Regions from separate parts of the Morganella morganii genome, predicted to be linked through region 2. Evidence: riboswitches for the same ligand, from Rfam matches in the RefSeq annotation. Region 2 holds a riboswitch; the other holds the start of a gene.
What was found. A riboswitch is a leader RNA that binds a small molecule or an ion and turns the genes downstream of it on or off. The one in region 2 is predicted to bind thiamine pyrophosphate.
Positions count from the first base shown of each region.

Region 1: it holds a riboswitch for thiamine pyrophosphate, as region 2 does, so the genes downstream of both, thiC (phosphomethylpyrimidine synthase ThiC) here and thiB (thiamine ABC transporter substrate binding subunit) in region 2, are expected to answer to the same signal.

Region 1 is NZ_CP069157.1:3,585,372-3,588,787, reverse strand. Features, by position in the region: gene thiC (phosphomethylpyrimidine synthase ThiC) at 1-1,397, opposite strand, end outside; TPP riboswitch at 1,539-1,658, opposite strand; gene JL661_RS17140 (methyl-accepting chemotaxis protein) at 1,913-3,416, shown strand, end outside.
Region 2 is NZ_CP069157.1:3,238,730-3,242,145, forward strand. Features, by position in the region: gene ptsP (phosphoenolpyruvate--protein phosphotransferase) at 1-553, opposite strand, end outside; gene rppH (RNA pyrophosphohydrolase) at 563-1,096, opposite strand; TPP riboswitch at 1,277-1,385, shown strand; gene thiB (thiamine ABC transporter substrate binding subunit) at 1,455-2,465, shown strand; gene thiP (thiamine/thiamine pyrophosphate ABC transporter permease ThiP) at 2,441-3,416, shown strand, end outside.

The DNA of each region.
Region 1 (3,416 bases), 350 kb from region 2:
ATGTTTTTGCGGATCATCTGCATCGGCACATGGCCCGGGCCTTCAATCATCACCTGCACATCATATTCCCACGCGATTTTGGTCAGCTCGCCGAGAGTATGCAGTTCAGCGAACTGGGCTTCGTCGTTGGCATCCTGAATAGAGCCCGGACGCAGACCATCACCGAGCGACAGCGCCACATCATACGCCGCGCAGATTTCACAGATGTCACGGAAGTGCTGATAGAGGAAGTTTTCCTGATGATGGGACAGACACCATTTCGCCATAATCGAGCCGCCGCGTGACACAATGCCGGTCAGGCGTTTTGCCGTCATCGGCACATAACGCAGCAGGACACCGGCGTGGATAGTGAAGTAATCCACCCCTTGTTCCGCCTGCTCCAGCAGGGTATCGCGGAACATCTCCCAGGTCAGATCCTCGGCCACACCGTTTACTTTCTCGAGTGCCTGATAGACCGGTACGGTACCGATAGGCACCGGGCTGTTACGCAGGATCCACTCGCGGGTTTCGTGAATATAGCGGCCGGTGGAGAGATCCATCACCGTATCCGCGCCCCAGCGGGTGGACCAGACCAGTTTCTCCACTTCTTCCTCAATGGAGGAGGTAACAGAGGAGTTGCCGATATTGGCATTCACTTTTACCAGGAAATTGCGGCCGATAATCATCGGTTCGGATTCCGGGTGGTTAATATTGGACGGGATAATGGCGCGTCCGGCAGCGACTTCATCGCGGACAAACTCCGGGGTGATGTTATCCGGCAGATTGGCACCGAAATGCTGTCCCGGATGCTGTTGCAGCAGAACTTCGCCCCGGATGCGTTCACGCCCCATATTTTCGCGGATGGCGATAAACTCCATCTCCGGGGTGACAATCCCTTTCCGGGCATAATGCAGTTGTGTCACGCATTTTCCGGTTTTGGCTTTCAGCGGTGCCGGGCGGTTTGGATAGCGCAGATGGTCAAGGCCGTTATCAGCCAGCCGGTCACGGGTAAAATCAGAACTCAGTTGTGTCACCGCTTCGGTATCACCCCGCTCTGCAACCCATTGCTCACGCAGACGGGCAAGACCGGTACGGACATCCAGTTTCACCTGCGGGTCGCCGTACGGCCCGGCGGTATCATAAACCGGCACCGGCTCATTCTCTTCATACTGCGGATTGGCTTTATCACCGCCGATCAGGGTCGGGGACAGGGCAATTTCCCGCATCGGCACCCGGATATCCGGGCGCGAGCCGGTGAGATAAATACGGGAGGAGTTCGGGAAATTTACCCCTTTCAGGGTGCTGATATATTCCTCTGCCGCGTCGCGCTGCTCACGGCGGGTACGGGCTTTGGACGGGGCGGCGGTTTCCGCGCCCGGGGAGAGATCAGTGGTATCAATACGTTGTTCACGGGACATAGCAAATTCCTTACAGTGAAACCGGCAACGCCGGAAGAAAAAGTGAGAAATTGCTTGTCTGGAGGTGCGTCAGGAGTAATGCGTGATAACCGGCTGCTGATAAAACCCGCATTGCGGCGGCTGAAAACAGCGGTTAAAAAAGGAAAGATTACTCTTGTTCCCTTCGCGGGTACTAACCCGATCAGGTTCCGCGGATCCCGAATTAACGGTCTCAGCCCGATTTATCACAGAGATAAATACTGGGCACTCCGACAAGAAAGATTTCAGTATAAGAAGCTGCTCGGAAACTACAACCTTTTTATAACATCATTTATTCACCAGAAGCGTTTCCGATCATCCTCCCTGATATTCAGTGGTTACACCGCAGCAGCTGACTATAAAAAAAATTAAATTAAAACTGATAATTTCCGGTCAGTTGCCGATGTTTTCTGTCGGCGTGCCTTATTACGGCATATTAAGAAAAAATATTTGGTTATTTATTGGCCTTATTGACTGCTTTCTGCATCAGGAAAAAAATGAATCTTAAAAATACGACGATTCGTGTCAGGTTATCTGTCACATTTGGTGTTCTGATCGCCATTCTGGCGCTGGTTTCCGGAATGGCAGTGATGAACCTGTATAAAGACAAAGAGATGTTCACGAATTACGTTAACGGGACATATGCACTTCAGGTTCAGGCCTATGAAGTCCGCCATGCGACGGAAGAGCGGGCTATCATGCTGCGGGATATGATCAATGCGACTGATAAGAAAGATAAAACAGAAGAACTGAACCGTTTTAAAGAAGAGGACGGGAAAGTCAGTAAAAGAACGCAGACATTGCTGGATATGGTCAATGAGTTCGGTATGGATCCGCAGGGGCGGGCGTTGCTTGATAAGATGATAGCGGATGAAAAACACTATGCCGCCGTGACCCGGGAAGTGCTTGAACTCGATCAGCAGGGACGTCATGAGGAAGCGATTGCGAAAATGATGGATGCTGAGTATGCGGCATCGGATGCCTATATCCTGTCATTCCGTGCCAGCCGCGATCACGGCACTGAAACCGGTAATCAGCTTATTCAGGAATTTAATACGAATTATGAGCGTCAGAGCAACATTATTCTGGTGTTCGCGCTGCTGGCGTTAACGCTGGCGATTGTCTCCGGGGTGATGATTATCCGGAATCTGACACGCTCTCTGGGCGCCGAACCCGCCCAACTGAAAGAAGTGGCTGAACGGGTGGCTTCCGGTGATCTATCGCCGTCCGATGAAATTCATCCGGTTCCGGACGGTAGTGTGCTGAGTACCCTGAAAGCGATGCAGAGGAATCTGGCCAGTATCGTCGGTACGGTGCGTAATAACAGTGACAGTATTGTGACCGGCACAATGCAGATAACCAGCGGTAATGCTGATCTGAGCCAGCGTACTGAATCCCAGGCCAGCAGTCTGCAGCAGACCGCAGCATCAATGGAACAGTTGTCTGCTACAGTGAAAAGCAGTGCGGAGATTGCGGCAAAAGCGAATATGATGGCTGCGGAAGCATCCGAAACCGCCCGTCACGGTGGTGAGAAAGTGGATCTGGTTATTCATGCCATGCAGGATATCTCAAACTCTTCCCGCACAATCACTGACATTATCGGTGTGATTGATTCCATCGCATTCCAGACCAATATCCTTGCACTGAACGCGGCGGTGGAAGCCGCACGCGCCGGTGAACACGGACGCGGTTTTGCTGTGGTATCCGGCGAAGTCCGGACACTGGCACAGCGGAGTGCACAGGCTGCCGGTGAAATAAAAAATCTGATTAATGCCAGTGTTGAGCAGGTGGACGCAGGCAGTAAACTGGTGGCAGAAGCCGGTGAGTCGATGCAGGTGATTGTCACTCAGACACAGGGGGTCAGCCAGATGATTGACGAGCTGACACTGGCGGCAAATGAGCAGTCTCAGGGCATTTCGCAGGTCGGGATTGCTGTACAGCAGATTGATGAAGTCACACAGCAGAATGCTGCGCTGGTGGTTGAAAATGCGGCGGCTGCGG
Region 2 (3,416 bases):
CATAGGCCATCACAATCCCGGAAGAAACCGGAATTGCCTGGATCCGGGTCTGGCGGAACTGCCCGAACAACCCTTTGGTCTGAGCCTGAGCCAGCAGCACGGCAAGCTGCATCGCCAGAGTGACAATAAAAGACTCTTCCGTTTCACTGAACAGGCGTTTTTCTTTCTGCTGAACCACCAGCACGCCCAGTAACTGGCGGCGGTAAACCACCGGCGCACCGAGAAATGCACGCAGGTTGTCTTCTTTAACCTGGGGGAGATATTTAAAACCGGGGTGTTCGCGGACATCCGCGATATTGATAAGCTCGGCGCGGCGGCCGACATGACCGACCACACCTTCGCCGAAAGCAAGGCTGACAGCACGGCCGCGGGGCTTTTTCAGCCCCTGCGTTGCCATCAGATAAAAACAGTGATGCTGATTATCTGCCAGGTAGATGGAACAGACATCCGTTCCCATCGCCTGACAGGTTTCTTTAACCAGAAGCTCCAGCGCTTCCGCGAGATCGGCGGCGGCAGCCACTTTTTCAATCACTTCACGTAAACGCGTCAGCATCCGTTCCCCCTAATTCTGGCGCCGGCGACGGTAGGGAAACGGTGCCCGCACAGCCGTCGCTTCGCTGTTGGCAGGCATCACAACGGAAGAAAACTCTTTCATTACGCGGCGGTATACATCACGTTTGAAAGAGACCACCTGACGAACAGGATACCAATAGGTGACCCAGCGCCAGCCGTCAAATTCCGGCGACTTGCTGCGGGTCACATTGACCTCTTTGTCCTCGCAGAGCAGCTGAAGTAAAAACCAGCGCTGCTTCTGACCGATACAAACCGGTTTGGTATCCCAACGCACCAAACGTTTGGGTAATTTGTAGCGCAGCCAGTTGCGGGTGACCGCCAGGATACGCACATCTTTACGCGTTAAACCAACTTCCTCATACAATTCACGGTACATGGCCTGTTCCGGTGATTCGCCGGGATTGATACCTCCCTGAGGAAACTGCCACGAGTGCTGTCCGTAGCGGCGGGCCCATAAAACCTGGCCTTCCTTATTACAAATTACAATCCCGACATTCGGGCGGTAGCCATCATCATCAATCACTCGACTACCTCAGAAAAAAACTGAAAGATAGCCAATTGTTTCACACTCCCATCATGGGGTAAACCTCTGCACTCAAAATCCTTCAGCCCGCCGCATTTCCGGCTCTGACAGAAGAAAAACAACACGCCACGTTAACGGTTCCGGACAGTGGCAAATTCCTGAGAAAAACACTACACTATTCCTCTCTCAACGGGGTGCAGCTCCGGCTTTCCGGCCGGTGTTGCTGAGATAACACCCGAGGAACCTGATCCGGTTAATACCGGCGTAGGGATTTGAGCCGCCACTGCTGACAGCACAGCCTGTCGCCATCATGCTGCACTCAGATCCTTTGCCAATCCTTCCCTTACAGGAGCGCAAAGTGTTACAGAAACTGACCAGAAATATCATCGCAGGCGGCCTTGCTGCTCTGTTCTCTTTCCAGGCGGCTGCGGATAACAGCAAGCCGGTTCTGACTGTCTATACCTATGACTCATTTGTTGCTGAGTGGGGACCGGGGCCGGAAATTAAGAAAAACTTTGAAGCGCAATGCAACTGCGAACTGAAACTCGTCGGTCTGAGTGACGGCGTGACGCTGCTGAACCGTCTGCGGATGGAAGGTAAAAAATCACAGGCCGATATCATCTTAGGTCTGGATAACAACCTGATGCAGGCGGCTCTGGATACCGGACTGTTTAAAGAAAGCAATGTTGATCAGTCAAAACTGGTGCTGCCGGTCAAATGGGAAAGCAAAACCTTTATTCCTTATGACTATGGCTGGTTTGCTTTTATCTACAACAAAGACACCCTGCCGAACCCGCCGAAAAGCATGAAAGAACTGCTTAACAGTGATCAGAAGCTGACCATTATTTATCAGGATCCGCGCACCAGCACACCGGGACTGGGATTACTGCTGTGGATGGAAAAACTCTACGGGGATGATGTGGCGGCACAGTGGGCCAAAATGGCGAACAAGACCCTGACGGTCACCAAAGGCTGGAGTGAATCTTACGGCCTGTTCCTGAAAGGTGAAGCTGACCTGGTACTGAGTTATACCTCTTCGCCTGGTTACCACATGCTGGCAGATAACAAAGATAACTATGCCGCAGCACTGTTTGAGGAAGGACATTATCTTCAGGTGGAAATGGCAGGTGTACTGGCCTCCTCAAAACACCCGGCACTGGCGGAACAGTTCATGCAGTTTATGCTGACACCGGATTTCCAGAAAACGCTGCCGACCACCAACTGGATGTATCCTGTGATTGATATGCCGCTGCCGCCGGTTTACGACAAAATGCCGAAACCGGCGAAAACGCTGGAATTTGATGCAAAAGAAGTGGCGAAAGAGCGCAATCAGTGGATACGGATATGGCAAAACGCAGTCAGCCGTTAATTGCCGCGTACCTGATACCGGGCGCACTCGCGTCCGGTCTTCTTCTGGTCGTTGCTGTCAGTGCCTTCGGGGCGCTGTGGTTTAACACACCGGATACAGACTGGCAGCAGATATGGGATGACAGCTACCTGTGGCATGTCGTCCGCTTTACCTTCTGGCAGGCTTTCTTATCCGCACTCTTTTCCGTTATCCCGGCTGTTTTCCTGGCCCGGGCACTCTGGCGCCGACGTTTCCCGGGACGGACGGTCTTTCTGCGGTTATGCGCGATGACGCTGGTACTGCCCGTGCTGGTAGCCGTATTCGGTATTCTGTCAGTTTACGGACGTAACGGCTGGCTGGCACATATTTCCGGTTTTCTGGATCTGGACTATACCTTCTCCCCGTACGGATTACAGGGCATTCTGCTGGCGCACATCTTCTTCAATATGCCGCTTGCCACCCGGATGCTGTATCAGCAGCTCGATAATATTGCCACGGAGCAGAGACAGCTCGCCGCTCAGCTTAATATGAATGAATGGCAGCATTTCCGGATTGTGGAGTGGCCTTATCTGCGCCGTCAGTTGCTGCCGACCGCCGCACTGATTTTTATGCTCTGCTTTGCCAGTTTTGCCACGGTGCTGGCACTCGGTGGCGGCCCGGCGGCAACTACCATTGAACTGGCGATTTATCAGGCACTGAATTATGACTTTGATATTGGCCGCGCTGCCCTGCTGGCGCTGATCCAGCTGGTGTGCTGCATCGGGCTGGTGCTCGTCAGCCAGCATTTGTCCGGTCATTTTTCTGTCGGCTTTACCCAGTCACTGCAATGGCGCAACCCGCAGGACACGCTGCCGCGCAGACTGGCTGACGGCCTGATCATCCTCTGTGCCCTGCTGTTTCTGCTGCCGCCGTTTTTTGCCATCATCGCGGACGGTCTGAATCCGGGATTACTGCCGGTCCTGCAGCAACCGG